DNA from 2 places in the Cytobacillus firmus genome. Region 2 is predicted to be linked to the other one. Evidence: predicted binding sites of a transcription regulator. Region 2 holds the regulator's gene; the other holds the start of a gene.
What was found. Region 2 encodes LexA, which represses DNA repair genes until DNA is damaged. Its sites were predicted from a motif close to CGAACATATGTTCG; they were not measured.

Region 1 (15,714 bases), 1.7 Mb from region 2:
GTTATTTTAACTGGCTTTCCCGTAAACGTACGTCCAATATGGATATGAAGATCAGCAAAAAAGCGCTTCATGCTATTTTTTCAGCGCTTCTTGAAGCTGCAGATATTGGATTGCATAAGCAGTTTTCGCATCATAAACCTTTTGCTCCTCAAGCAGGGATATGGCTTCCTCAAGGGTTACCTCTAAAAGGTTCACAAATTCATCTTCATCAGGCGAAGCGGCATCTTCTTTTTTCTTAAGACCCTTTGCTATATATAGATGTACGAGCTCATCGGCAAATCCGGGAGAAGTGTAGAATGAGATCAGCCATTCCAATTCCGTGCAGGCGTACCCCGTTTCCTCTTCCAGTTCCCTTTCTGCACACACGCTGGGTTCTTCTCCTGCTTCAAGCTTTCCGGCAGGAATTTCAGCAATAATCTTATCCAGTGCTTTTCGATATTGTTCAACCATCACTATTTTATTATCTTCTGTTACTGCCAATACAGCTACTGCTCCGGGATGTTTGATAATTTCCCGCTTCGATGTTTTGCCATTCGGCAGCTCAACATCCTCCACCTGCAGACTAATGACTTTTCCTGTGAAGATTTTTTCCGTCTTAAGTGTTTTTTCTTCTAGGCGGCTCATTGTTTCAGTCACTCCTGTTCTATTCCGGTAATGATTGCTCATACATTTTATCATACTTGATGAGGGGGAGTTGGCATGAAGGTGTATGTCCATAATAGGGGAATTATTCTGGCCGGCAAAGCCTGGGAAGTCCGTGAGAAGCTAAAACAATACAGCAGGCAGTATGTCCTTGTAAAAGACTGGGTTGAATCTCAGAACATTATAAAGTGAAACTTCAATCAGTGGAGGTTTTCCTTATCCCCACTGATTGTCAGTTGAACTTATCCTCCTTTGATTAATATTAGTTTTGAAGCGGGGGTCTTACTGCCCGTTAGACGATAAAATGATAAGCCTCTAAATTTGAGTATGCCTCATTTGTTTATGTACAATTATAGAAAACATTCAAATGAGGTGGGTACTTGAAAAAGAGAAGACTTGGAAATTCAGACTTGTACGTAAGCGAGCTGGGGCTGGGCTGCATGTCAATTGGCACCAACCCTTATAAGGCCCAGGAAATTATTGAAGCGGCTCTTGAAGAAGGAATCAATTATTTCGATACAGCCGATTTATACGACTTTGGCGAAAATGAAAAGCTTGTCGGACAATCCTTAAAGAATGTCCGCGAACAGGTGATCATTGCAACCAAAGCCGGCAACCGCTGGAATAAAAATAGAGACGGCTGGAGCTGGGACCCCTCTAAACGCCATATCAAAGAAGCTGTAAAAGACAGCTTGAAAAGACTGTCTACGGACTATATCGATTTATATCAGCTTCACGGCGGCACAATTGAAGATCCGATTGATGAAACCATTGAAGCATTTGAGGAACTAAAGGAAGAAGGATACATCCTCCAATATGGCATTTCCTCCATTCGCCCAAATGTCATTCGGGAATTCACCTCAAAATCATCCATTGTTTCTGTCATGATGCAATACAGCATTTTAGACCGGCGTCCTGAAGAAGAAGCGCTGCCTCTTCTTAATCAAAAAGGCATCAGTGCTGTTACTAGAGGACCGCTGGCCAAAGGGCTGCTCAGCGACAAAATGCTGGATAAAGCATCAGAATCGGTAAAAGAGAAAGGCTATTTGGATTACAGCTATGCTGAATTGGAAAAAACGCTCACCAGCCTACGGGAAAAAATTTCAGACCAGCGCACCATGAATGAGATAGCATTTCAGTATAATCTCGCGGACCCAGCAGTCGCTTCTATTACAGCAGGTGCAAGCCGGGCTGAGCAAGTAAAAGCCAATGCAGAAGCAGCAAGAGCCATTCCTCTCAATGAAGATGAATTGGCTATCATTAAATCTATTGCAAAGCTAAATAAATATGCGCAGCATAGATGATCGAAAGTCCATAATTTAAGACAAGAAAGGGGCTGACGGAAAAGTCTGCCCCTTCTTTTAATGTTATTTGTATTCTTTCCAGTTCAGATCGCTCTCTCCAAGCAGTTCTTCAAAACTTTTATTTTTTTCGCGCAGACTTCTTTCCTCTCTTTTTCTGTGCTCTTCTTCTTCCTTCTGTTTATCTTCAGCAGCTTTTAATTCCTGCTTTTTCCCTTTCAGCTGCTCCACCAGGTCCTGGTTCAGCATATCGCCTAGCGTGACTGGTTTGTCGTCTTTCTTAGGCTGGGAATGGTGTTTTTTCTTTTTCATATAATCCCCTCATCAACTGATTTTGCCATTTATTATAGCATATTTTATTATTCATGAAGGAGCAGGCTAAATCACTTTTATGGTAAAAACTCCAGAAACTCAATTCTGTTTCCGAATGGATCATCTACAAAGAACCTCTCTCTTCCTTCTATCGGAGGTTCTTCCTTTATTGTTATTTTCTGCTCTTGAAGACTGCTTCTCAAGGCTTCCAGGTTGTCCACAATAAATCCAGGATGTGCTTTTTTGGCAGGCAGGAAGCCCTCCTGCACCCCGATATGAATTTCCTGATTTCCACAAATAAACCAGCAGCCTCCTCGCTTTTGAAGATTTTCAGGCTTGGGAATTTCCTTCAGGCCAAGCTGTTCACCGTAAAATTTTCTGGCTTCCTCCTCACAGCCTTTCGGAGCTGCCAGCTGGATATGGTCAATTCCTTTAAAGGAAAAACTCATTTTTTCTCCTCTTTTCTTCAGACTGAAAATAATGAAAAGCACAGCATGCAGCTGTACTTTTCAGATGTATTAGTATGCTTCTGTTACAACGTTTTCATCAACCTGCAATTGGGGTTCTGTCGAATTGATAATATCCTCAATTGTGAAGCCTTTAGCTACTTCAACAAGCTTCAAACCGGACTCGGTGACATCGATGACTGCCCGCTCAGTTATAATGCGGTCAACGACATTTTTACCTGTTAAAGGCAGGCTGCATTCTTTAAGAATTTTTGAATCGCCATTTTTATTAGTATGATCCATAATGACAATGATTTTATTGGCGCCATGAACCAGATCCATTGCACCGCCCATTCCCTTGATCATTTTTCCGGGAATCATCCAGTTGGCAAGATCTCCTTTTTCAGAGACTTCCATACCGCCGAGAATGGCAATATTCACATGGCCGCCCCTGATCATTGCAAAAGATTCAGCGCTATCAAAATAAGATGATCCCGGGATGGCTGTAACTGTTTCTTTTCCTGCGTTAATCAGATCCGGATCAACTTCACTTTCTGCAGGATACGGGCCGATGCCCAGTAATCCATTTTCAGATTGCAGGACCACTTCCTTATTATCAGAAATATAATTGGCAACCAATGTTGGCATACCGATTCCTAAATTCACGTAAAAGCCATTTTCAATTTCCTTTTCAGCCCGTCTGGCAATTTTTTCGCGTACTGCCGCTTTATCGTTACTCATGACACCCTCTCCTTCCGCCACTGGTATTTATTTCTTCACCGTCAGTCTTTCAATGCGCTTCTCCTGTTTCCCTTCAATCAGTGATTGAACATAGATGCTCGGGGTATGAATATAATTCGGATCCAGTTCACCAATCTCATAAAGCTTCTCCACTTCTGCAATTGTCACTTTGCCGGCTGCTGCAATCATCGGATTGAAGTTTCTGGCCGTTTTGTGATAAACAAGATTGCCCATCTTATCGCCCTTCCATGCCCTCACAAGACTGAAGTCTGCTTTCAGAGCTTCTTCAAGGAGATATTCCTTGCCGTCAAACATCTTCGTCTCTTTCCCCTCAGCAATTGGGGTCCCTACTCCAGCTGGTGTGTAAAAAGCAGGAATGCCTGCGCCGCCCGCACGTATTTTCTCTGCCAGTGTTCCTTGAGGAAGCAGCTCTACTTCAATTTCCCCTGAGAGAACCTGTCTTTCAAACTCTTTGTTTTCCCCAACATACGAACCAACCATTTTCTTAATCTGTTTATTTTTTAAAAGCAGTCCAAGTCCCCAATCGTCAACACCGCAGTTATTCGAAATGACTGTCAGATCCTTAACCCCTTTTTCAACTAAAGCCAGAATAAGGTTTTCCGGAATTCCGCACAGACCGAAACCGCCAACCATAAGGACAGCACCATCGTGAATTTCCTGAACCGCTTCACTGAAGGAAGTACAAATTTTCTTCACTTCAATCTCTCCTTTCATTAAAAAATACTTATTTTTACTGACTATTATCAAAAACGGCTATGCAAGCTCCACTACTGTAGCTACCCCTTGGCCTCCGCCAATGCAAAGAGTTGCAAGGCCTTTCTTTGCCTGTCTTTTTTGCATCTCATGAATAAGAGTTACAAGGATTCGTGCTCCACTTGCACCGATCGGATGTCCGAGTGCAATGGCCCCGCCATTAACATTAAGGATCTCCTTGTTAAAACGAAGCTCCCTGTCAACTGCAAGCGACTGGGCTGCAAATGCCTCGTTTGCTTCAATCAGCTCCAATTCTTCTATGGAAACAGATGCCTTTTCAAGCGCTTTTTTCACAGCAGCAACAGGACCAATGCCCATGATGCTTGGATCCACACCTGCACTTGCATTTCCTTTAATCGTCACTAATGGTTTAAGCCCCAGTTCATCTGCTTTCTTTCTGCTCATAACCAGCAATACAGCTGCCCCGTCATTAATCCCGGACGCATTTCCGGCTGTTACGCTGCCATCTTTCTTAAACGCCGGACGCAGGCCTGCGAGCTTATCAGCAGTTGTCCCTTTTTTCGGATACTCGTCTGTATCAAAAACTATTGGATCCCCTTTTCGCTGAGGAATTTCAACCGGAACGATTTCATCTTTGAATTTTCCTTCTTCAATTGCCTTTACCGCCTTTTCCTGGCTGTCTGCGGCAAATTTGTCCTGTTCTTCCCTGCTCAGCTCATATTTCGAGCAAAGATTTTCAGCCGTAACTCCCATATGGTAATCATTAAAAGCACACCAGAGACCGTCTGAAATCATCGAATCTATAAGTTTTTGGTCTCCCATTTTAAAGCCATTTCTTGCATTTTTCAGTATGTAAGGCGCCTGGCTCATATTTTCCATGCCGCCTGCAATCACTGCTTCGGCATCGCCGGCCAAAATGGCCTGTGCTGCTAAATGGACCGCCTTCAGCCCTGAACCGCAAACTTTATTAATTGCCATTGCGGAAACGCTTTCAGGAAGACCCGCTTTAAGAGCTGCCTGCCTTGCTGTGTTTTGGCCCAGGCCTGCCTGCAGGACATTTCCCAGGATTACTTCATCTATTTGATCCGGTGTTACACCTGCTTTTTCAAGAGCGCCTTTTATCGCAATCGCCCCAAGCTCTGGTGCTGATACATCTTTAAGACTTCCATTGAAACTGCCGATTGCTGTCCGGACAGCGCTGACTATTACGACTTCTGTTTGTGCCATCTCTCTCATCCTTTCAAAACATCTCTTTGCTTATATTCGTTGAGGGATATCAAAATTCCTTTTATTTTGTCAAAATTTCTATTATTCTTGCAATCGAAAATACTTTCCTAATACAATAAATTTAAGGACGCCGAGAAAACGCTTACTAAAAATTAAATTATGAAACGGGAGAGGAAAACATGACGCTTGCATTTCCAGATAAAGTAACAATTATTGAAGTGGGCCCGCGGGATGGACTGCAAAATGAAAAGTCGTTTGTACCGACTGAGGTTAAGAAAGACTTTATTAAAAGTTTAAAAAATGCAGGATTAACAGAATTGGAGCTTACTTCTTTTGTGTCTCCTAAATGGGTCCCGCAGATGGGGGATGCAGCTGAAATTACGGCCGATTGCCTTGGTGCGGATACAAGGGATATCGTGCTTGCCCCAAACCGCAAAGGCATTGACAGAGTATATATGACTGATTGCCGGGCTGTTGCCGTTTTCGTTGGTGTAAGCAATACATTTAACAAGAAAAACATCAATAAAACCACTCAGGAAAGCATGGATGAACTAAAACCGATTATCGGAGAACTGAAGGAGAAAGGCTACTTTGTCCGCGCATGCATCTCTACAGCATTTTATTGTCCGTATGAAGGAGCCATCAATCCTGAAGATACAGTTGGGCTATGCCGTCAATTTACAGAGGCAGGAGCTGATGAATTAAGCGTGGCAGATACGATTGGGATGGCTGCTCCCCATGAATCATATGGGCTATTTTCCCGATTGAAAGCAGAGTTTCCAAATATCCTTATCACTGCACACTTCCACGACACAAGAAAAATGGCCCTCACAAATATTTTTGCAGCCCTGCAGGCAGGTGTCGACCGGTTTGACACATCCGCCGGCGGACTTGGCGGATGCCCATTTGCCCCTGGCGCTGCAGGCAATGCTGCAACAGAAGATGTTGTTTATATGCTTGAGCGCATGGGAATTGAAACCAATGTTAATCTGGACCAATTAATGGAAGCTGTAAAAATTGTTCAGCCACATCTTTCCAGACCGATTGAAAGCACGTATTTCAGGCTAAATGCTCAAACTGTTCAATAGCATTACAGTTTTAGATGAATAATGCCCCCTTTTTTATCGCATCTTATTAGATGAAAGCAGCTGACGAATTCATGTTCTGCTGCAGCCATTAAAAGGGGGATAATCCTATGAGCCAAAAACGTGATAAAGGATATAGCCAGAAGGGGAAGCCGAATTCCGATACAGTCAGCCAGACAATTGCCGCCGAGGAATTAGAAAAAGCTATTCATCCAACTAAAAGACAAAACGCACAGCAATAAGCCGCCAAAAAGCGGCTTTTTTTGTGCCAGAACTCCTTTATGAAATTTCACCATGTCCCGGTTAACATCTCTGTTTTAATTTTATCCATAATGGTAAAATAAAGTAAAACTTCAATCAGTAGGAGTTTTCTTTTATCCCCCCTCTGATTGTTAGTTGAGGCCCACAGTAATTGGGCTCACAGAGACGTTGCCACTGGACGTGGTGTTCTTAGTCTTTGTCCTTATTTCGGGCCTTTACATTATAAAGCGAGGCGACTTGCCTAGGAGCCGCAGCTAGATTGGGCAGTAAGCCCCCCACTTATCCTCCTTTGATTACTCTGAGTCTTGAAGTGGGGGGCTTACTGCCCGTTAGACCGCGATAAAAGAAAAAAAGATGGAGGGATGGATTTGAGAAGGTTTTTGCGTTATTTATTTTCCATCGTTCTCTTTCTTTCATCACTCGGCGTCTATTTTACAAATAGGCTTATGTTTATGAAAAAGAAGGAAGATGACTTTATTTTAGAAAGGGAGAAGGAGTCCGGCAGGCTTGATCTGTTCAAGTATGAAAGCCTCCCGAAAAGAGAAGTGCTTATTCCTTCCCCATTTGGCTATAACTTAAAAGCCGTGGCTGCCGAACCCCATAAAAACAGCCGCTATATCATTATTTCTCACGGGGTTACGGAAAACAAAATGAACTCGATTAAATATATGAACCTCTTTCTGGAGCGGGGGTTTAACGCAGTAATCTATGATCATCGCCGCCACGGAGAATCCGGGGGGAAGACGACAAGCTACGGGCATTATGAAAAGTTTGACTTAAAAGCAATTGTTGATTGGCTTAAAGCGGAAAAAGGGCCTGATATCCAGATCGGCATTCATGGTGAAAGCATGGGGGCAGCCACCATGCTCCTTTATGCGGGAATGCTTGAAGACGGTGCCGATTTTTACATTGCCGATTGCCCTTTTTCTGATTTTAAGGAGCAGCTGGCTTATCGTTTAAAAACCGAGATGAAGCTGCCCGCGAAACTCTTTTTGCCTGTTGCCGATCTATTTCTGCGGATGCGGGAGAAATATTCCATTGCTGATGTGTCGCCTATATCAGTTATAGAAAACATAAAGAAGCCCATCCTGTTTATCCACAGTGAAAAAGATGATTTTATTTTGCCGACCATGTCCGAAGCTTTGTATGAAAAGAAACAAGGCCCTAAAAAACTTTACCTTGCTGCCAATGGGATCCATGCCCAATCCTTTAACGAAAACAGAGAGGATTATGAAAAAGTCATTGACGAGTTTTTGGAGCAGTATGTCAGCAGCAAAGATACTTTATCACAATAGAAGCAGCTGGCTTCAGTGTAAGCCAGCTGCTTCATATAAGATTTTCTAATTTTTCTTTTTCTTTATGATTTCCTTGCCATCTGCCGACAGCCCTCTTGCAGTATGAAAATTTCCCATTTTAAAATAATAGCGTTTGTTTTCTTTTTTGATAATAGCCGCTTCTTCGAATTTCTCTTCCTTGCCGGCTACCTCTACTTTTTTAATATCTCTGCTTTGAATTTCACCAAAAATTATTGGTAATCTGTTTTCCAGATTACCTTCCTTATCGTAATCATAGAAAGTATCTGAATAAACGGTCATATGTTCATTTTCATAATGCTCCCAATGGTTATGGCCTTCATTTTTCCAGCCCTTTTTGTCACTGCCTTTCAAATAGGCAGCTGCCATGGCCTCGACCTCATTTTGCCCATCATTCTGCTGCGTTAAATACAGCAGTATGACCCCATCTTTTACCTTTTCTTTATGTAAGACTTCTTTTACATTGAATGGAATTCCATCATCAATCGCCTGACCCATCGTTGCCGTACTGCACCCCGACAAAATCAGGAAAGCTGCCGCCAGAAAAAATAACTTCCACTTCATTCGAATCTCCCCCAATCAGCACTCTCTTCACCCATATTGACAAACATCTTGTTATCTAACCTTTTACTAATATATTAAAACCTTATTTTCCAGAATTTTGGAAGGGTATTTTTACCTATCTCAGCCTATTAAAAAGACCGCCTTCCCTCAGCGGCCGTCTGCTACTTCATTATTATTTTGTTTTATCAATAAAGCTCATTCTTGGGTTTAAATACTGATTCGGGCTTTTTAACTGATAGCAATTTGCCTTCTCTGAAAAGTCTATCGTTAATTTTTCATCCAAAAATACTTCCTTGGATTTTTCCACATATACGCTGCCGGTGTTTGTTTTGATTTCCCTGTCATCTTCATCCAGCTCTTCAACAAGCCAGAGTGCCGCCACTCCGCTTACCACACAGCCGCAGCCGTCTATATCATACTTTAGTTTTATGAATCCATCTTTGCCGGCAATCCGTCCCGATAATTTTTCTGCCGCCAATTCAGTTAATGTTATTTCCATGTTGTAAAACTACCTCCCCTTTGCATATGCTGATTTTAACACAGATAAGCATAACATGCTTCTGAAAGAGACAGCTGCTATTGAGCCGCCTAATAAAGATTTTTAGAAAGGATGATTGGATATGTCCAAGGCGCAGATTAAAGTAATGGATAATGGATCGCTGCGTGTAACAGGTGATGTAGAGTTAATTGATATGGATGGCAATAAATTCGAAACAGGGAAAACCTTTTCCCTTTGCCGCTGCGGAAGATCTTTGAAAATCCCATTTTGTGATGGCACTCATAAAGGAACTTTCCAATCCTGTGTCCGCGCGGAGAAAGCTTCCGATGACAAGCAGCAATAATGGTGAAAACGGGGACAGTCATCCCCGTTTTTTTTATTTTTCACTTTTTATTCTTGCAGGTGTCGCTCTTTCATCCTGTACTATCCCTTGAAGCCGTTCCCGGTCCCTGTCCGTACTGTCTTCCCCGGCCCCTGGTGCGGCGTTGGCCATTGGCAGCTGTTCAAGTTCTTTTCCTCTAGGCATATTTCATACACCTCCCTGCTGTTAAGGTGCTTCCCTCGCCCAAAAATACCCGTTTTAAATTCATCCAGTTCAGACAGCACTATTCTTCCGTGAACCGCGCATCCGCTATATCGTTAATGGAAATACGGTGAATTTCCCCAAACCGGTCAACAACATGAAGCTTTTGGCCAAGGTCATCCCAATAATGAATGCTCCCGATAACCAGTTCATAATTTCTGCCCCTGTAATGTGTAAGTGTAACGTTTTTTTGAAATTCCATTGCTTCCGAAAGAATTTCATTCATATATTCAAGCTTCTGCTCATCCAATTCCCGCTTTTGCTCGTATGTGTCTTCCTTTGCCCAGTCTCTTAAGAGCTTTACATGTTCCGGCAGCATCATGGAAGTCCATTTAATTCTGCCCCGATCGCGAATCATAAGCTGACCCTCCTTTTACATTTTATGGCCGCCAACCAATGTCGCACGGTGTTTGGCGGTTCCTGCGCCTGTATAAGAGACGGCTCTCAGAAGAGCTCCTCCTCCAAACTTGGAGCGGATCCGGTCGACAGTATAGCCGAGCTCCCTTTTTTTCCAGCCATCCAAGTCGAACAGACTCAGCTGCATTTCGCAGTCATCCGTAATATTGCCGAGGGAAATGGAAATCTGCCGTACTGTTTTCCCCTCATAATTCTCGTCAAAAAGCTCGAGGCAGACCCGATAAAGATCCATCGTAATATTGGTTGGCTGATCAACTGTCCTGGAGCGGTAAAACCCCCCTCCGAATTCATCCTGGCTGTAGCCAAGCCCAAAGCTGATGGTTCTGCCGGCTTTGCGGTGGCTGCGGGCCCTTCTTGCCACTTCTTCACACATCTCAAGGACCACATGCTTAATTTCCTTTTCCTCTTTGTAATCCCTCAGTAAAATCTGACTTTTGCCGAAGCTGATCTGCCCTGCCATAATCGGCGCGCCTATTTCCGACAAATCAATACCCCATGCATGGTGATAGAGCTGATTGCCCATAATCCCAAACTTCTTCTCGAGCTTAGCCAGATCATAGCGGGCAAGCTGGCCGACTGTAAAAATCCCCATTCCATTCAATGTCTTTTCAACACGGCGGCCGATGCCCCACATTTCCCGTAACGGGGATATATTCCACAGCTTTGTTTTTACATCTCCATACGTCCATTGTGCAACTCCCTTTTTTTTCGCCTCAAGGTCCAGGCAGAGCTTTGACATTAGCAAATTAGGCCCTATTCCTATGGCACAGGGAAGCTGAAATTCCCGTTCAATATCATCTTTTATTTTCCAGGCAATCGTCTGGGCATCACCCCAGAGATGCAATGCGCCGTCTACTTTTATAAAGCTTTCATCGACACTGTACGTATGGATGGCTTCCTTGGGGACATATCGGTTAAACACTCTGGTGATTTCAGTGGAGATTCTTAAATAAGTTGCCATTTTCGGCTCCTCAACTCGAATGCGCGGATCTTGGGGGACCTCAAAAAGACGGGACCCTGTCTTTATTCCAAACTCTTTTTTCATTCGTGGAGAGGCCGCCAGAACAACGCTCCCCTTCCGTTCCACATTCCCGGCAATTACAAGATAGCAGTCAAGAGGATCCAGACCAAGCATGACAGCAGAACAGCTTGCATAAAAGCTCTTCATATCAACACACAAAATTTGATTGTTCGGCATTGAGCTGTAATCAACCATGACTTCGACATCCTCCTTCAAAAAAAGCGTAAGGCGCTGCTTATCAGCTTCTATGCTGCATAGCCCCTCTGAACCCCAAAAAATATATATCACAAGAACATCCGTTCTGTATATGTATACCCATTATATTAAGCGAATATGCGTTCGGTTTCAATGGAAATTTTACGCGGTTTTTCTTAAAAGTGGTTCTTTCTCCCCAGGATAGACGCCTCACCGGCCAAAAACAAAAGAAGCTGCAGGCATTTGGCTGCAGCTTCTGAGCTTCTTATTTTTGATTGAATGCGCGTTTTCCTATTTTTTCGAACAGGCCTGGAAAAAGGGCATAGATAATGCTCCCCGCATTCATCCACCGAGGAAGGTTGATTTCCCTGACAGGCCGCAGCATAGCATTGACTACCTTGCGGGCCACGTATTCAGGCTTAAGCATAAATTTGCTGACATTTTTCACGTATGTGCCCTTTTCATCTGCAATCGTAAAGAAATTGGTTTCAATCGGTCCGGGGTTAACTGCAGTCACAAATACATTGCTGTCAGCAAGCTCCATCCGAAGGCTGTTTGTATAGCCAAGAACCGCATGCTTGGTTGCGGAATAGACACTCGATTTCGGTGTGGCCATTTTACCGGCCTGTGAAGCGATATTAATAATATGGCCGCTCCTCTGTTTCCTCATCACTGGGAGCACCATGCTCGTGCAGGCCATTAAGCCAACAACGTTTACATCAAACATTCCTTTTATTTCTTCAACTTTTGCTTCATGCGCCTCGCGAAAAACACCGAAGCCGGCGTTATTCACAAGCACATCTATGTGACCAAACCGGGCAATGATCTCTGAAAAAACAGCCGAAACTTCGTCAGTGTCTGAAACATCAAGCTTATCCACATGAACATCGACTGAAAAGCGCTTCCGCAAGTCTGCCTGCAGCTCCTGCAATTTGTCAAGGCGGCGGGCAAGAAGGACAAGATTTGCTCCCCTCTCGGCACAAAGGACGGCCATTTGCGCCCCGATTCCGCCTGATGCACCGGTGATAATCACATTTTTATTTTTTAATCTGTCTGACAATCAAACCACCTCTTTTGATGCGGAATACAAGAATGCTTCCTCCTCTTTATTTATATAAATCTCTCCTATTGAATGCAAATAGTCAAGCTGTGCGACTGTTTCGGAAATGGTCAGGGAAAGCTCCTTCTCATAAACCTTCGGAAAAAGGCGGCGGCATACCTCAAAAACAGTAAGCGATTCGGACTCAAGCCATGCCTTTACTTTCATTGCCCGCTCATGCTGGCGGCCAAGCCTTTCGCTTATTAACCCATTCACATTTGTAATATCCTCTCCATGTCCGGAATAAAAAAGGGATATCGGCAGCTGCCGCAGTTTTTTCAGAGACTCGTTATACTGAAGCTGCGGCTTCGGTCTTTCCGCATTGCCGGGAAGCGGCGGCTCCAGGATAGGGTTAGGTGAAATGTGTGCAAGCAAATGATCTCCTCCAAGGAATACACCATCTTTCTCCCTGAACAAACCTATATGGCTCTGTGCATGCCCGGGGGTCTCCGTTACCGTCCAATCGTTAAGCCCTTCAGGCTGGCTGCCTTCCTTCAGCTCTCCTGTCAGGGTACGATTGCAGGAATAGCGCAAAGTCTTTTTCATTTTGTTAATAAAGGAAGCATACCTTTCAGGAATTCCAAATTCGTTAAACAGTTTTATGTAAAACTCATCATGAAATTTTAGAAATTCGTCAGTACGGGACAGCCACCTTTGGTTAACCGGGTGCCCGAACACATCAAGATTGTCCGGGAAAAAGTCAAGCAGCCCGGCATGATCGGGATGATGATGTGTGAGAACAACCTGTTCAAAATCACCGGGAGTTAAATTCAGCTCTTTAAGCTGGGATTTTAAAGCTTCCCATGCTTCATCCGTTTTAGGCCCGGCATCGACAAGAGTCAGCTTTTCCCCTTTTACTGCATATACATTAACGTCGCCGACAGGAAAAGGTGTCGGGATCACAAGCTTTGCAATACCATCCTTCCATTTTGCCATTTTACAATCCCCCTAAATCACTATATTTAAATAAAATAAAGCTGTTTTTCTATATACTTCCGCAGGCATGCTTCATTTAGTAAACTGTTCTGTTATCCCCTTAAAAAATCAGCATTTGCCATACGCATATATTAGCGGAATTTAATAACATAATTCACATAATGACATATATAAAAATAAGTGTACCGTTCTTTTTAGTAATTGTCATTATTTTCACATAACTTTTATGCAATATTGATAATTTTTTAAAAAATACTTCTTGACAAATAAGTGTGTCTTCTTGCATAATCACAATTAAAATTTGATTTTCATAAATCAAAGCTGTACTTCTACAGCAGAAACATGGCGATGAATAAGATTAGTAAATGGAAAACGGCGAAAGAGAGTGAAGCTCAAGCGGCTGAAAGGCTTCACCGTCCACTTGACCATTGAACCTGCCTTATGAGCTGTTAGGAAAACCTAAACGCACCCCCGGCGTTATCGGGATCGAGATGCCTTTTCAAAACACAGCGGCTGCGGCAGGCATGCTGCACGAAGAAAGAAAAGGCAATGAAGGTGGTACCGCGGAAGCAAAGTCTTTTCGTCCTTTACTGGATGGAAAGGCTTTTTTATTTTTAACAGCCGGTCAATAGAGCACAATAAGGAGGAATAACAGCAAATGAAAAAATTAGCTATTGCAGGAGCAGGATCAATGGCAGAAGCGTTAATATCAGGAATCGTCGAAAGCCGGCTCATTACCGGCAGCAATATTTGGGTGACAAACAGAAGCAGCAGGGAAAAACTTCAATCCCTGCAAAAAGCCTATGGCGTTCAGATAACTTATAATCTCAGTGAACTATTAAGCGGGGCTGACGCTGTTATTTTAGCGATGAAGCCAAAAGATGCTCAGGAAGCCATCAATCTCATAAAGCCTTATTTACACGAAGACATGCTGATCATTTCCGTTCTCGCCGGAGTTTCGATCGAAGGCATTGAACTTTTGGCAGAAAAAAAGCTGCCAGTCGTAAGAGCCATGCCCAATACATCAGCAGCAGTCGGAAAATCAGCAAGCGCCTTATCGGCTAATGAAAGAGTGTCCAAAGAACAGATGAAAGCAGTAAGAGGCATTTTTGATACAGTGGGAAAATCAGCATTTGTTGAGGAAAAACAGCTGGATGCTGTAACAGGCCTGTCTGGCAGCGGACCGGCATATATTTACTATCTTGCGGAAGCTATGGAAAAAAGCGCGGAAGAAATCGGGCTCGAAAAGGGTATGGCGAAAGAATTTATCATCCAGACACTCATCGGGGCAGCCGAAATGCTGGCCCGATCAGCCAAGGACCCCGAGCAGCTGAGGAAGGAAGTAACAAGCCCCGGCGGCACCACCGAAGCAGGTGTAAAAGTGCTTGAAGCGAACGGAGTGCAGGAAGCTTTCATTGAATGCATCAAGGAAGCGACAGCCCAATCCAGGCGGCTTGGCCAAAGCTTCAGCAGCACAGTGAAAATATAGCTGACAGCATCCCCCCTAAAAAACGTCGTCTAAAAAAGGATGAGAAACCTGCAAATACTCATTATTCTATTAAGCGCAAGCCTCCTGGTATGGATCGCAGTACTAATTGATGCCGTTCTGGGACTAAAAAGCCTGGACCGCCTTGAAGATAGCAATACGATGACTGAAGGCCCCCTTCTTTCTGTTATTACAGCGGCAAGGAATGAAGAAGCAAAGCTTGCGGAGAGCTTAGAAACCCAGCTGCGGCAAAGCTATAAGCGCATTGAATGGATATTGGTCAATGACCGTTCAGCCGACAGCACAGGAAGCATCATGGACCATATTCAGAATAATGATTCAAGGGTTAAATGTATTCATATTGATTCCCTCCCATGCGGATGGCTGGGAAAAAACCACGCTCTTTATAAAGGATATATGGAATCATCAGGGGAATTAATCTTGTTTACAGATGCTGATGTGTTATTTAAAGAGGAGGCCTTCAGCAAGGCGGTTCATTATTTCAGCAAGAATGAACTTGATCATTTAACGGCGGCACCGAGCTTGACGGGCAGGAGTTTCTGGCTCAACACGTTCATTGCTTTTTTTCTTTTTGGCTTCTCTTATTATAAACGCCCCTGGCTGGCGAATAATCAACGTTCAAAGAGCGGAGTTGGCATTGGGGCATTTAACATGGTATCCAGGCGTTCCTATGAAGCAATCGGAACACACAAGGCAATAAAAATGCGGCCTGATGATGATTTAATGCTTGGAATGAAAATCAAACAAAACGGCCTCAGGCAGAAATTTGCAACGGCGATGGACCTGATTGAAGTTGAATGGTATGAAAGCTTAATAGAAGCCTTCAAAGG
Region 2 (15,714 bases):
AGCTTAACATCAATAGTTACCAACAAATTCACCTTGGATGATAATCCTGCTTCTTTAGTAAGAAGAAGTCAAAAGCGCTTCTCACTCGAGGAGGGCTCTAATAATTTTCTTCAGTAATTTCCTCAAAAGTGACTCCATAAAACTCTGCAAGCTTTTCTAATTTGTTCTTCCTGGGAAAACTCTTAGTCAATTCCCAATAGCCGATAGTAATATAATGAACCCCGATAGCTTTAGCTGAGAGTGTAGTAATTGTGGGATGAAGAAGTCAATTTAATAATTAGTTTGCTTAAAAATGCAAAGCCAGAGGGTTGTTCCGTACGCTAGTGCATCCATGGGAGCGCGGGCAGTACCTGAGCATATACTAAGAAAATATGAAAACCCCTGGCTGATAAAGTCAGGGGTTTTTAATGTAAAAAATGCAAAAACCCCGTTTTCAAATGAACGAGGTTTTAACCAATTTCTATTTCTCTGCATCTCTCTATTCTTTGTGTCTTATTTTTAAGAAATCGAGACATGTCAGCAGTGCATCTCCTCCAAATCCTGCAATCACCGCCAGTAGAACTACCTTTAAGGCAGAGTCAGGATCTGAAGATACGACCAAAAAAACAGCCGCTAAAGCCCCCATAATTACCTCTTCAAAGACCCCCAGATAGATGAATTTTTTTGTCCTTCTGGGTTTAACCATTTTGCCTTCTTTCCGAATATGTCCAACGACACCGACCAGCCCACCAATCAACAAAGCGAAGGTAATGTTCAAAAACATCTTTTCTTCACACTCCTAAAGTCGAGATTTTGGACAAGCGACCTTAGGTTGATTCTCGGTGTATTACCATTATATAGAAAGTAACTATAAAATAACATGCATAAAAATACCGAATTTTCTGAATAATAAATTAGTCATACATGACTGTAACCTTATGCTAAAAGAAAAGTATCAGTGACTTTCGTAGGATTTAACTGATAGTACCAGGTAATAAGAACTGATAACCTTCTTGAAAATGGAAAAAAACAAAAAGCAGGCAGAGGTGCCTGCTTTTTACAATCTATTAATGCATATGACGGTATACGCCTATAACCTTGCCAAGAATAGAAACATTGCGGAGGATAATTGGTTCCATTGTCGAGTTTTCCGGCTGCAGACGGATAAAGTCTTTTTCTTTAAAGAACCTTTTAACAGTTGCTTCATCTTCCTCTGTCATGGCCACCACGATATCCCCATTATTGGCAGTGCTCTGCTGTTTGACGATTACATAGTCTCCATCAAGTATTCCTGCTTCAATCATACTTTCGCCCATGATCTCAAGCATGAATACATGCTCGTCAGCAGGTGCCATTCTTTCCGGAAGAGGGAAGTATTCTTCGACATTTTCAATTGCCGTTATCGGCTGCCCTGCAGTTACTTTACCGACGATCGGAACGTTGACTGCTCTGACCTTGGGAATGTTAGAAGCCTCGTCCAAATCTAAAATCTCAATGGCGCGAGGTTTAGTAGGATCTCTGCGGATAAGCCCTTTGCTTTCAAGCCTGGCCAGGTGACCGTGAACGGTCGAGCTTGAAGCAAGGCCCACTGCTTCCCCGATTTCTCTTACAGAAGGGGGATAACCTCTCAATTTAACTTCTTCCTTTATGAACTCCAATATGTCTTGCTGTCTTTTTGATAATTTCACCATCTTTACGCACCTCGTATGTGTTTTGTTGTCTCAATTATAGCATCAATTACCATATGATACAAACATAAGTTCGAATTTATGTTGACACGAAACAAATGTTCGGTCTATAATGAAATCAACGAATACGAACATACATTCTTTTGAGGTGGTATATTATGCTGAACAAATTGTGGAAATCATATTCTTATGCTATTATTCTCTTCGTTTTAAGCTTGGCAGCATCGTTTGTAATGCTTGTGCAGATAGAAACACCTGATACGGAAAAGTTTGTGAAAGTCACTGTTGCAGAAGGTGATTCTTTATGGGAGATTGCTGAAAATTTTTCTGCTGAGCATTCTCTGACAACAGATCAATTTATAAATTGGGTAGAACGAAATAATGGGATAGCGGCAGGAAGGATTTTTCCAGGTGATGAAATTGTTATTCCAGTAAAAGCCCTGGATGACCAGCCATATAAAGAGCTTGCGAGTTCAGACCTTAACAAATAAGGAGAAATTATGAAAGCAATAATTTACTGCAGAGTTAGTACAACAAAGGATACTCAGGAAACGTCCCTTTCAAGACAGGAAGAAGAGCTTTTGAACCTGGCAGAAAAACATGACTTTGAAGTAGTCAAGGTCATCCGCGAACAGGCCAGCGGATACGATCTCGAAAGAGACGGTATATTGGAACTTTTAGACTTAATTAAAAAAAAGGATATTAAGGTTGTTCTCATCCAGGATGAAACCAGGCTGGGGAGGGGAAATGCCAAGATTGCGATTCTCCATTGCATCTTTAAAGAAGAAGTCCAATTATACAGCATTTCTAATAACGGCAAGCTGGAGCTTTCGGAATCAGATTCGATGGTGCTTAGCATTGTAGGGATGGTAGAGGAGTATCAGAGAAAGCTGCATAACATCAAAATCAGACGCGGCATGCAGAGGGCTGTTGATAAAGGATACAGGCCCGAGAAAAATCTAAGTAATCAGGGTGCAAATGGCGGCAGGGAAAGAATAGAAGTGCCGATAGAGGAAATTGTCCGGCTGAGGAAAAACGAGTTAACGTTTGCTGAAATTGCTGCGACGCTTAGGGGGTTTGGCTATAATATTTCCAAAGCAACTGTCCATAGAAGGTATAAAGAACATATTGATTCACATGCTGAGTAGAGCACTTTTCTTGTCAAAAGTGCTCATTTTTAGTATGATGGCATTTGAGTTTCAGTATTGTTCCATATCTGAAGCTGCTGTATAATAAAAACTTCCATCAGAATTATTCAAAGGTAAACTTTTGATATAAAGGAGTTTTAATAAATGCTGCCTAAACAAAAACTTGCCCGAATTAATGAACTGGCAAAGAAGTCCAAGGAATCCGGATTAACAGAAGCAGAAGCGAAAGAACAGACTTCTCTCCGCAAAGAGTATTTGGAGACTTTCCGCTCTGGCATGTTAAACACGCTGAAGGGCGTAACAATCGTTGACCCTACAGGGAACGATGTAACTCCGAAAAAACTGAAAGAATTCCAAAATAAAAACCGCCTTCACTAATAATATAATTGCAAGGGATACACTGCGCTGTATTCCTTCTTTTAATAGAGGAGATGGCAATACTGACTATCTCCGCTTTTTTTACATATGCCGGATCTTTTTGTGTCAATATAGTAACAAACCGGCTTTTTTTGTCCCTTACCTGACCCTATTGGTTGTGAAAAAAAGGGACACCCGATAATATTAAAAGAGTGAAGAATTACTACTCGAAAGGATGTATTGAATGTTTAATCACACAGATGAACTCTCCATCAGTTCCATTCGTACTTTATCAATTGACGCCATTGAAAAGGCGAACTCCGGCCATCCGGGAATGCCAATGGGAGCTGCTCCAATGGCTTATACACTTTGGACACGCTTCATGAACCACAATCCGAAAAATCCAGAATGGTTCAACCGTGACCGTTTTGTTCTTTCTGCCGGACATGGCTCTATGCTTTTATACAGCCTTCTTCATCTTTCCGGCTATGATGTTTCCATGAATGACATTAAAGAGTTCAGACAGTGGGGAAGCAAGACCCCCGGTCACCCTGAATTCGGCCATACACCTGGTGTTGACGCAACAACAGGCCCATTAGGACAAGGTATTGCTATGGCTGTCGGTATGGCTATGGCTGAACGCCACTTGGCTGCAACATACAATAAAGACAACTTCAATGTTGTTGATCATTATACATACAGCATCTGCGGTGACGGAGACCTTATGGAAGGCGTTTCGGCTGAAGCTGCTTCCCTTGCCGGCCACTTGAAGCTGGGCAGATTGGTTGTTCTTTATGATTCAAATGATATCTCACTTGATGGAGACCTTGATAAGTCTTTCTCTGAAAGTGTTGAACAGCGCTTCAAATCATACGGCTGGCAGTACATCCGTGTAGAAGACGGCAATGATCTTCACGAAATTGCAAAAGCAATTGAAGAAGCGAAACAGGATGAAAGCCGCCCGACAATGATCGAAGTGAAAACAGTCATCGGCTATGGTTCTCCAAACAAATCAGGCAAATCTGATGTGCATGGCGCTCCTCTTGGTGCTGACGAGTTGAAATTAACAAAAGAAGCTTATAAATGGACATTTGAAGAAGACTTCCATGTTCCACAGGAAGTATATGATCACTTTAAGCAGCAAGTTGTTGAAAACGGTGCGAAAAAGCAGCAGGAATGGGAAGACCTTTTTGCTCAATACAAGGAATCTCATCCTGAGTTAGGGAAACAGCTGGAGCAGGCGATCAATGGTGAGCTTGCTGAAGGCTGGGATAAAGACATCCCTGTTTATGAAGAAGGAAAGAGCCTTGCCAGCCGCGCTTCTTCCGGAGAAGCGCTAAATGCTATCGCTCAGAATCTGCCTTCATTCTTTGGCGGATCTGCAGACCTTGCAGGCTCTAACAAAACAATGATAAAAGGGACGGGTGACTTTACGGCTGAATCATTTGATGGCCGCAACATCTGGTTCGGTGTACGTGAATTTGCAATGGGTGCTGCATTGAATGGAATGGCGCTTCACGGCGGATTAAATGTTTTCGGCGGAACATTCTTCGTGTTCTCTGATTACCTTCGCCCCGCAATTCGTCTGGCTGCTCTTATGAACCTGCCTGTAACGTATGTATTTACACATGACAGTATCGCTGTCGGTGAAGACGGCCCAACACATGAGCCTGTAGAACAGCTTGCTGCACTTCGTGCCATGCCAAACCTATCTGTTGTCCGTCCTGCTGACGGAAACGAAACAGCAGCTGCCTGGAAAACAGCAATCGAATCAACAAACAAGCCGACTGCATTAGTATTGACACGTCAAAACCTGCCTACATTAAAAGGTACGGATTCTGCGGCATACGAAGGCGTTCAAAAAGGCGGATATGTTGTATCTCCAGCTTCTAACAGCAATGCGGATGTATTATTGCTTGCTGCAGGATCTGAAGTCAGCCTTGCAGTTGAAGCTCAAAAAGCGCTTGAAGGTGAAGGCATCCATGCATCTGTAGTAAGCATGCCTGCCTGGGACCGATTTGAAGCTCAATCAAAAGAGTACAAAGAAAGCGTAATTCCTAAGACAGTCAAAAAACGTCTTGCCATTGAAATGGGATCTTCACTTGGCTGGCACCGCTATGCAGGAGACGAAGGCGATGTTCTTGCCATCGATACCTTCGGTGCATCTGCACCAGGTGAAAGAATTATGGAAGAATACGGATTCACCGTAGACAACGTTGTAGCACGTGTTAAAGCCTTGCTGCAGGGATAACGATATTCGGGAAGGGAGAGCCTAGAGGCTCTTCCTTTTTTTATGCCATTAAAGACAGTGAGTATTTCAGCCGTCATCAAAAAAACAAGATTACCATTAATCAAATCGGGGAATATGCAATAGTGAATATTTGTAAAAGAGTCAAACAGCAGATGTTCTTCCATCAAGAATCCTCATAATCAACTGAATTCTTCGCTTTCGACAAAATTAGTGAAAGTTTTTAACATCTTCAGACACATTCCTTGAATTCGTTTACTTATAATTGAAAGAAATGGATTGTCCCGGAAGGAGGGGCCAGATGAGAGCTTATCAATTGTATTTAATAGAAGATGAATTTGCGTCCCATTATTTTGGCAGAGAGCGGATGTTTTTTCAGCTTTTTGAAGAGTATGAGCGTTCGTCAGGTGAAATGAAGGCTATTCTATCGAAGCAAATTGATTTTGTGACTAAGCCAATCCCGGGTTTAAAAGTGCATCAATATATCCACCAGCAGCTCCAGAGAAAAAAAGACTTTATCATAGAAAAAAGTGCATACTATATAGAGATGAGTAAAAGAAGCAGGGCTAAGCTTGAAGTTTTTGAACGGAGTCTGGTTTTAGAAGCGGCCGGCAGCTATGAGGCAGAGACAGTTTTTTTCGAAGTGCTGCGAAAAAGCGAGTCTTCCTTTCTGGCTGTTGACCTCCAGCATAAGCGCTATGGGTGGCTAAAACCGATAAAAGAGAGAAAGTTCGTCTAAAATAAGAGAAAAACTGAAGCAAATATTGTATAATAACCTTTGGTCTAGTACACTGTATGATAGACAACATGAAGGAGGAAGTTAGTATGGGTATGTACATTCTAGTTGGTGTACTGGCGCTTCTTGCCGGTGTAGCACTAGGATTTTTCATTGCTCGAAAATATATGATGAGCTACCTTGAGAAAAATCCGCCAATTAATGAACAAATGCTTAAAATGATGATGATGCAAATGGGCATGAAGCCATCTCAAAAGAAGATCAACCAAATGATGAATGCCATGAACAAGCAGACTGGCAAGTAATCAGGGACAAGCATCCCATCGGAAACCACTTTTCTGTTACAATAACAGAAAGGTGGTTTTTTTGTTTTCAGAATGAAACCTTCTTTGAAACAGACCGTATATATACTATGACAAAACGTGAAAGGAACGAGCAAAATGAAAAAAGTAATTCTAATAGGGCTCCTTACCGTTTCCATGATATTAAGCGGCTGTTCCGTCTTGGGTGAAGTGAATAATTCCATTGACTATGTTAATGAAGCGACTGAGCATATCAATACATTAAGCGACTTTGCCGAAGAGGCGCCGCAAATGATTCAGGATGCGGCAGCAGATCCGGCATTAAAGCAGGAACTTGAAGACAGATTGATGACACTAAAGCAGGAAGTTGAAGAATTTATCGCCATTCAGGATATCCCGACCTTGGCAGAGGATATTCACCAGGAGCTTGTGACCCAAAATGAAGCGTTGCTGGCAGAAATTAATAAAGTTTTGGAGAACGGCAGCCTTGCACTGGATCAGCTGGAGAATTCTGAGCTGTTCACTACGATTAATGAGGCAACAAGCCTGATAAACCGCATAGAAGCATTAGGGCAATAAAGCATCCATCCGGGTGCTTTTTTGTTGTGGGAAAAAATCTTCCTTATTTTCTCAATATTTGATAAACTATTTAAGCTATTATGGATTTCGGAGGATGGAGTATGAAGGTTTTCTTTGATTTAATGTGGTTTTTTAAACAGGAGAAAAAGGCTTATGTAAACGGAATTATTCTGTTGTTATTTGTGGCACTGCTGCAGCTGGTTCCCCCAAAGGTAGTTGGGATTGTTGTCGACTCAATTAAAAATGGCCAGCTGAATGCGCAAGCATTAATCATGTGGGTTGGACTTCTGATAGTTGTTGCCCTCATGATGTATGTCCTTCGCTATTATTGGCGCATTATGATATTTGGTTCAGCTGTTAAGCTGTCCAAACTTCTGCGCAACAGGCTTTATCTGCATTTCACGAATATGTCGCAAACCTTTTACCAGAAAAAGCGGGTAGGGGATTTGATGGCACATGCGACCAATGATCTGCAGGCCATTCAGCAGACGGCTGGGGCTGGGGTCCTAACCTTTGTCGATTCACTGGCGACAGGCGGCTTCGTTATAATCGCCATGGCGGCAACAATCAGCTGGAAGTTAACGCTGATCTGCTTGATTCCGATGCCCTTCATGGCACTTCTCACAAGCTGGTATGGAACACTTCTTCATAAACGGTTCCACAAAGCACAGGAGGCTTTTTCTTCACTGAATGACAAGACTCAGGAAAGTGTTTCAGGAATTAAAGTGATTAAAACATTCGGCCAGGAAAAAGAAGATATAGAAGATTTCCGGAGGCAGTCTGAAGATGTAGTGCAAAAGAACATCTCTGTTGCAAAGGTTGATTCTTTGTTTGATCCGACGATCAGCATTATTGTAGGGCTTTCTTTCTTCCTGTCTATTGCATTTGGATCAAGATATGTTATCGCAGGAGAGCTGACAATCGGGCAGCTGGTTTCATTCACAACTTACTTGGGTCTCCTTATTTGGCCAATGCTCGCTTTTGGCTGGCTGTTCAACATTGTGGAAAGAGGCCGAGCCTCTTATGATCGAGTTTCTGCTCTTCTTGCAGAAGAAATCGATATAAAGGATGATGAGACTGGCATCAATGAAGTTCCAAGCGGTGATATTGAGTACAGGATTGAGGAATTCACCTATCCGGGTGAACAGGAAATGCTGCTTAAGGATATTCATTTTAGGCTGGAAAGAGGAGAGACTCTCGGCATAGCAGGTAAAACGGGTGCGGGCAAAACTTCACTGCTTAAGCTATTGTTCAGGGAGTTTGAAGGCTATAAAGGGGAAATTCTTTTTGCAGGACATCCTATCAGCCGCTATAAAGTCGGAAAGCTGAGAGAAGCGATCGGCTATGTCCCGCAGGAGCACTTCCTATTCTCGGCAACAGTTGCTGAAAATATAGCTTTCACGAGACCGGATGCAGACCTGGAAGATATTTATGCGGCCGCGAAACTGGCCAATATCCATGAAGATATTCTTCAATTTACAGAAGGTTATATGACTGTTGCAGGTGAGAGAGGGGTCTCCCTTTCCGGAGGGCAGAAGCAGCGTATTTCCATTGCAAGGGCACTTATGATGAATCCGGAAGTATTGATTTTGGATGACTCCCTTTCTGCTGTTGATGCCAAAACTGAGGAAGCGATTCTTACTTCATTGCGGGCCGAGCGGGCTGGCAAGACAACGATTATTACTGCTCACCGGCTGAGTGCCATTCAGCATGCGAATCTCATATTGGTACTGGATGAAGGAAGAATTGTCCAGAGGGGAACACATGATGAACTAATGGCTGAAGACGGCTGGTATAAGAATATGTATCTGCGGCAGCAGCTGGAGGAGCTTGTAGAGCATGGGGGATAAGTCAATGGAAAAGACACCGATTATGAAGGAAAAAGAGCAGCGGAAGGTCCTTTTCCGGCTGCTTTCCTATACAAAACCGCATAAGAAAACAATCACACTTGCCTTCAGTCTGCTTCTTTTAACAACGATTGGAGACATCCTTGGTCCGATTCTTGTCAAAATTTTTATCGATGATTATTTAACACCTGGAAATCTGGTTTTTGAGCCGTTATTTGCCCTCGGTGCAGCCTATCTGGGCATTCAGATCATGAATGTGCTGGTATCCTATTTTCAGCTGCTCAAATTTCAGGAGATCGCGCTGAAAATCATTCAGCAGCTGCGTGTGGATGTCTTTTCGAAGGTACAGTCACTGGGCTTGAAGTACTTTGATAAAACGCCGGCGGGAAGTATTGTTTCCCGGGTTACCAATGATACAGAGGCGATAAAAGATATGTTTGTCAGTGTCCTGGTTACCTTCATTCAGGGTGCCTTCCTTCTGACAGGGATCTTTATGGCGATGTTTATCCTGAATGTGAAGCTTGCCCTGTTTTGTCTGGTAATTCTCCCGATTCTTTTTATGATCATCCGGACTTACCGCAAATACAGCTCTGTTTTCTATAAGGACCTAAGGGAAAGGCTTAGCGAGCTGAATGCAAAACTGAGTGAATCACTGCAGGGAATGTCGATCATCCAGGTATTCAGACAGGAAAAAAGGCTGCGCAAGGAATTTGGCGATATTAATGAGCAGCATTATAAGGCAGGGATGCGCAATATCAAAATGGATGGGCTGCTGCTAAGGCCGGCCATTGACCTTGTTTATGTTCTGGCACTTGTTATTGTATTGAGCTTTTTTGGGATATCTTCTTTTAACAGTCCAATTGATATCGGTGTGCTGTATGCCTTTGTAAGCTATCTGGACCGCTTTTTTGAGCCTGTGAATCAGATCATGATGAGGCTTTCCATGTATCAGCAGGCCATCATTGCGGCTTCAAGAGCGTTTGCGCTGCTGGACGAAAAGGAGCTTGCCCCAGCACAGGAGGACTGCAATTCTGCTGAAATCAGCGAGGGAGAGATTGAGTTCAGGAACATCAGCTTCTCCTATGACGGCAAAAGGGATGTTTTGAAAAATATCTCATTTTCTGCCAAACCGGGTGAAACCGTTGCTCTCGTAGGCCATACCGGCAGCGGCAAAAGCTCTATCATTAATTTAATGATGCGATTCTATGAATATGAACGCGGTGATATACTCATTGACGGAAGAAGCATTAAGTCCTACCCAGCAGAAGAATTGCGTACAAAAATGGGGCTTGTCCTTCAGGATCCTTTCCTTTTTTACGGGACGATTAAGGATAACATCATGCTGCATAATAAAAGCATGACAGATGCTGAGATTGAAGCTGCGGCTCAGTTTGTTCAGGCTCATACTTTCATAGAAAAGTTGGAAGACGGTTATGACCATCCTGTGGTGGAGAGGGGATCGACTTTTTCAAGTGGGCAAAGACAGCTCATTGCTTTTGCAAGAACGATCGCTGCCAATCCGAAAATTCTTGTGCTGGATGAAGCAACAGCTAATATTGATACTGAAACAGAAGAAGCTATTCAGACAGCACTGGAAGAAATGAGAAAGGGCCGCACAACAATTGCGATTGCTCATCGCTTGTCTACCATACAGGATGCTGAACTGATTCTCGTTCTTCATCAGGGGGAAATAGTAGAAAGAGGAACGCACCAGGAACTGCTGGCAAAGCGGGGGTTGTATCATAAAATGTATCTGCTGCAGAATGGGTCTGCTGAAAAAGTGGAGGATACAGTAGGCTAATAGAAAAGACGTGTGAATGGCCACACGTCTTTTCTTCTCTTAAAAGGAGCAGGATTCTCCATCTTCAGGCACTATTAGTTGATCGGAAAAGCCTTTGTCTTTACTATAGCTTTTTAACTCTTCCTTTGATAGTGTCCAATGGTTGACCGCCTCCATGTGGACAGAAATAATCCTGGCATCCGGGGCAGCTTTGGAAACTTCATAGATATCTTCTTTCCCCATAACAAGCGAGCCGCCTTCAAGAAACTGGTTATCTCCGCCATTAACAACTATGACTTCAGGGCTCTGTGTTTCAATAACTTCCTGAACAGCATCATACCAAACTGTATCTCCTGCTACATAAAGTGTTTTTTCACTGTGATGTTTGAAGACCACTCCACAAACCAGACCGGCCAGTTTTAAAGTTTCGCCCCTGCCATGTTCGCCCTTTGTTTTAACTAGTTGGATATCTTCAAAAACAGTTTCTTCATGGAGGACTTCAATATTATTAAATCCTGCTTTTTTCACTTCAGCGGCATCTTCTTCATTTTGCACAAATATTTTAATGTCCTTTGGAAATGCCATTTTGGCAACATCATCAAAGTGGTCTAAATGCAGGTGGGTAACAATTACGGCATCCACATTATGAATGATTTCATCAATGGAGACTGGAAGATCTGTTAAAGGATTGTTATGATCTTGTCTGATTGAATTTGGAAAAGGCGGGTAAGTCCCCTTTTCGGCCAAAAAGGGATCTATTAAAAACTTTTTCTCTGCATATTGGACAACTAGTGTAGCGTTGCGGATCAGCTGTATATTCATATAAATGTACTCCTTTTCTTTGATTTACATATAGTTTATACTAAGACCCGCTGGCAATTACATAGATAAAATCAAGTCTTTTTGCCGTTTAACTTGAAAAGTGAAAGGAGTTGAAAAAATGCTGGATCACACCGATCGGCGTATATTGGAGGAACTTTCCAGTTACAGCCGGATCACAATGAAGGAACTGGGGGAGAAAGTCCATTTAACTGGCCAGGCAGCCGCATCTAGAGTGGCGAAATTAGAAGATCAGGGCGTAATTGAGGGGTACACAATTAAAGTGAACCAGGAGAAATTAGGGTATTCTGTCCATGCTTTTATTACGGTTATCACTCAAAGTATGAATCATCAGCCTTATCTGACATTTGTGAAAGCACAAAAGGAAATCATACATAATTATAAAATCAGCGGAGATGGCTGTTATCTGCTTGAATGCAAATTCCCGTCAAATGGACGGTTAGATCAATTTTTAACAGACTTGAATAAGCATGCAAATTATAAATTATCAATTGTCATTAATAAATAACTGAACCAGAGGGGCGAAATGTAAAAAACAGCCTGCATTGGTTGCATGGCTGTTTCTTAATGTGTCTGCACTTTTTTAATGAAGCTTCGGTTATATTCATTTAATAGGGCATCCAATTCCTGGCTGTATCGGATTGCTGCGGCAGAGCTTAAGCCGCTTTTCATGGCCACTTGAATTAACTCTGTTCTTTTTTGTTCGATTAATGTAAGCAGTTCCTGTTTACACACGGCCAATAATTCCTCTCTGATCATTTCTTATATGTAGGCTATACTCTGCCAATTTGAATCCATGTCAAAAGCTGAAAGATAATAACAGAATTTGTTAAGATCTATACTAGTATATCGAATTATGGTAATAAATTCAAAAGAAACTTGTTTTAAACTTTAGTAACATTTACATTAAAATTACATGTTCTAGGTTGAAAATTAATATGAATTTTAGTAGCAGCTGATGACACAAAATGTTCACATACTATCCATTATCTTTTCTAGATGGGATTTGTTAGAATGAAATTGGAATGAATGAGTATCAGGAGTTGTGACTATGACAGATTTGAATGTATTTATTGCATTAGGGGCAGGGTTTTTAAGCTTTGTTTCACCTTGCTGCCTGCCATTATATCCGGCTTTTTTATCGTATATCACCGGAATGTCTGTAGGGGAGATTAAAGAAGAAAATGCGATGATGCAGAGAAGGAGCATGCTTCATACACTATTTTTCCTGATCGGATTTTCGGCCATTTTTATCGCTATTGGGTTTGGAACTACCTTGCTTGGTCAATTCTTTCAGCAATACCAGGATTTAATCAGGCAAATTGGCGCCATCTTTGTATTTATATTTGGATTATTAATTGTAGGCATTATTAAGCCCGAATTTCTTATGAAAGAAAGGCGGTTTGAATTTAAGAATCGTCCATCGGGCCTTCTGGGATCTGTTCTGATCGGAATGGCATTCGCTGCAGGCTGGACCCCATGTACAGGTCCAATATTAGGGGCGGTCTGGTCATTAGCAGTCACAAATCCTAATTCTGCAATGGTTTACATGATTGCCTATATTCTTGGCTTTGCTATACCATTCTTTGTTCTATCCTTCTTCATAGGGAAAATGCAATGGATTAGGCGAAACAGCGCCAAGATTATGAAAATCGGCGGAGTGCTGATGATGATCATGGGTGTAGTTTTATTCTTTGACTGGATGACAAAAATCATTATTTTCCTTTCACCGTTATTTGGCGGATTTACTGGTTTCTAAGAGCATGGGCACATTCAATTTAGGAATGTGCCTTTTTTTTATGTGATAAGGAAAAAGGGCTAGGACAGGTGGTCGAAATTTGTCATATTCTTTCAATTGAAATATATCTGATAGTTCGATATATTGAAATATGTGTTCTTACGGAGTGGAATAATGTATCTCTCTAAAGGAATGATTTTTTTCTTCCAGATGTTTTAATAAATGTTATTATGGGTATTTTTTACTATGTATGTAGTATAATAGAGATATAGCTTCCAATGCACTACAAGGGGGAAACAGCGGTGGCGAGAATTTTAATAGTTGATGATGCGAAGTTTATGAGGGTTACCCTGAGCAGCATTCTGAAAAAAGCCGACCATGAAATTGTGGGAGAAGGGGAAAACGGAAAGGAAGCCGTGGACCTATTCGTAAATCTGAAGCCAGATCTGGTGATGATGGATATTACGATGCCAGAAATGAGCGGGCTCGAGGCTGTCCGGGAAATTAAGAGGGACAACCCTAATGCAAAGGTTATCATGTGTTCAGCCATGGGCCAGCAGAAGGTAGTGGTTGAATCCATTGAAGCAGGTGCGAAGGATTTTATTATAAAACCATTTGATGAAGGCCGTGTACTAGAAGCGGTAAATCGGGTATTAAGTTAAGAGCTGACTCGGGGTACCCTGGACATACGGATGTGTCCGGGTATCAGCTGGAGTGGCTTTTTTTGATGAACTTTTATCCCTCTGAGTACCTTAATTAAGCTTATTAAGATATAATATGGTTAGTAATCAAATGAAATAGAGGATGAAATCGAATGGACTTTGTATTAATTTCATCAATCGGTGCCGTATTTATGGCAATCTTCGCTATGTTCATCCGCATGAAGGCTGCAAAAAAGCCGGCTTCAGCCAAAAAAATCATCTTGCCGCCGATTTTTATGAGCACAGGTGCTCTTATGTTTACCGTTCCTTATTTTCGTGTTACTCCATTGGAGATTCTGGAAGCGGCCACAGTTGGATTGCTGTTTTCCATGCTTTTAATTAAAACATCCTCATTTGAAATCAGGGACAGCGAAATTTATCTGAAGCGCTCCAAAGCATTTGCTTTTATATTAATAGGGTTGCTTGTGATCCGCATCATTGGAAAAATAGCTCTTAGCTCAACAATCGACTATGGTCAGCTGAGCGGCATGTTCTGGATTCTCGCATTTTCGATGATTGTACCGTGGAGAATTGCCATGTATATGAATTATCGAAAGCTTCATCACGAGCTGAACGGATCGGGGAATCCCAAAACAACTTAATCGATTGAAAGCCGCCGGGTACTGCACTCGGCGGCTTTTGCATTGTTATTTAATGGACTCCATTTTTGGGGTCCCATAGTCCATACATTTTCCGGATTTCTACGATTTGGCCAATGTGATAGGCGTTGTGGATGGTTAAGTTTGAAATGACAGACGACCAGGATTCAATCGGTTCCTTATAGGCGGAGGAGAGAAGCTTTTCTTCACTGCATTCTTCCAGGGCTTTAATCCACTCAGTCAAGACGTTCTGAAGAGCTTTTATGGCAGAATGCCAATCCTCTTCAGTAACGGATTCATTGGTGCTGAAAGTTTCGTCATTGGCGATATGGGTTTGGGAGAGCGGCAATTCTTTTAATCTAGTTAGATAGCGGTCATTCCAGAAGGTAAGGTGGGTGACGATCTGCCAGATGGAATTACCGGTTCCTGACTTGTAGGATGCTTCTTTTGCTGATAATCCTCCGATGGCAGCTGATAACGGGACAAACCAATTGGGCTGGTCGAGGCAGGCGGACAGCTGTTTTAATAAGACTTCTTTTGTGGTCATTGGATTACTCCTTTTTGGATAGAGTTACTCTCCATTTCTATTCAATAAAGGTGGTGAGTATCCTTCTTAAAGGCGGAAAAAATAAAAAACCATTCCGGCGTTCCGAAATGGCTTAGAATAAATGTTCATATGGCGTGATACTTATCTGTTTTTCTGTCAATTTCTTGCGCAGAAATTTGTGGTCCCGTTTTGGAGTGGCTAGAATATAGCCTCGAATCAGGAGATCCTGATCAATTTGATCTGCCTTTTCATTTACAGCAAGTTCTCCAATTTTACCGGCAATCTTCATTCTTGCTACATCTCTGAACAGTTCAGGCACCGGACTTACGAGATCCTCCAGCAAATCTTTTTCCCTCTGCTGCCATAGATGCCGCGTTTCATTGACATAATGCTCTTCCCAATCCAAATCCGATTTGCCATCTTCTTTCGGCATGCGCTTTAAAAACTTGCGGAACATAAAAAAGCCGCCAATCGCAAAGAACGAAATCAGAATGATAACCCAGAACAATATAAAATACATAAACCAGCCTTCTAGCATTTTCCTTCACCTACACACATATTTTCCTGTCCTTATTATAAGCCTTGTCCCGAGAAACGACAAGAAAGGAGGCATAAGTCTTGAAAG

Region 1: NAF01_RS18055 (Y-family DNA polymerase) is a predicted target of LexA. The motif match lies at 11,476-11,489, and genes of this name have one in related genera.

What each region holds. Positions count from the first base shown of each region.
Region 1 covers NZ_CP098323.1:3,548,924-3,564,637, forward strand. Annotated here, with positions in the region: gene NAF01_RS17975 (endonuclease Q family protein) at 1-71, opposite strand, end outside; gene NAF01_RS17980 (NUDIX hydrolase) at 73-624, opposite strand; gene mciZ (Z-ring formation inhibitor MciZ) at 700-834, shown strand; gene NAF01_RS17990 (aldo/keto reductase) at 1,023-1,946, shown strand; gene NAF01_RS17995 (YqkE family protein) at 2,010-2,255, opposite strand; gene NAF01_RS18000 (VOC family protein) at 2,333-2,704, opposite strand; gene NAF01_RS18005 (CoA transferase subunit B) at 2,774-3,442, opposite strand; gene NAF01_RS18010 (CoA transferase subunit A) at 3,470-4,159, opposite strand; gene NAF01_RS18015 (acetyl-CoA C-acetyltransferase) at 4,217-5,404, opposite strand; gene NAF01_RS18020 (hydroxymethylglutaryl-CoA lyase) at 5,584-6,492, shown strand; gene NAF01_RS25005 (hypothetical protein) at 6,600-6,731, shown strand; gene NAF01_RS18025 (alpha/beta hydrolase) at 7,119-8,045, shown strand; gene NAF01_RS18030 (hypothetical protein) at 8,091-8,627, opposite strand; gene NAF01_RS18035 (iron-sulfur cluster biosynthesis family protein) at 8,800-9,126, opposite strand; gene NAF01_RS18040 (CDGSH iron-sulfur domain-containing protein) at 9,248-9,469, shown strand; gene NAF01_RS18045 (hypothetical protein) at 9,503-9,652, opposite strand; gene NAF01_RS18050 (YolD-like family protein) at 9,732-10,067, opposite strand; gene NAF01_RS18055 (Y-family DNA polymerase) at 10,083-11,342, opposite strand; gene NAF01_RS18060 (SDR family NAD(P)-dependent oxidoreductase) at 11,608-12,402, opposite strand; gene NAF01_RS18065 (MBL fold metallo-hydrolase) at 12,403-13,377, opposite strand; gene proC (pyrroline-5-carboxylate reductase) at 14,036-14,866, shown strand; gene NAF01_RS18075 (glycosyltransferase family 2 protein) at 14,906-15,714, shown strand, end outside.
Region 2 covers NZ_CP098323.1:1,887,791-1,903,504, forward strand. Annotated here, with positions in the region: gene NAF01_RS09720 (DUF4257 domain-containing protein) at 479-763, opposite strand; gene lexA (transcriptional repressor LexA) at 1,047-1,670, opposite strand; gene yneA (cell division suppressor protein YneA) at 1,826-2,158, shown strand; gene NAF01_RS09735 (YneB family resolvase-like protein) at 2,168-2,815, shown strand; gene NAF01_RS09740 (DUF896 domain-containing protein) at 2,960-3,193, shown strand; gene tkt (transketolase) at 3,417-5,423, shown strand; gene sirA (sporulation inhibitor of replication protein SirA) at 5,722-6,159, shown strand; gene NAF01_RS09755 (YneF family protein) at 6,246-6,461, shown strand; gene NAF01_RS09760 (DUF6376 family protein) at 6,597-7,037, shown strand; gene NAF01_RS09765 (ABC transporter transmembrane domain-containing protein) at 7,139-8,887, shown strand; gene NAF01_RS09770 (ABC transporter ATP-binding protein) at 8,892-10,685, shown strand; gene NAF01_RS09775 (MBL fold metallo-hydrolase) at 10,725-11,486, opposite strand; gene NAF01_RS09780 (Lrp/AsnC family transcriptional regulator) at 11,605-12,012, shown strand; gene NAF01_RS09785 (aspartyl-phosphate phosphatase Spo0E family protein) at 12,069-12,239, opposite strand; gene NAF01_RS09790 (cytochrome c biogenesis CcdA family protein) at 12,556-13,263, shown strand; gene NAF01_RS09795 (response regulator) at 13,545-13,904, shown strand; gene NAF01_RS09800 (CcdC family protein) at 14,057-14,545, shown strand; gene NAF01_RS09805 (DinB family protein) at 14,595-15,089, opposite strand; gene NAF01_RS09810 (DUF2621 domain-containing protein) at 15,202-15,627, opposite strand.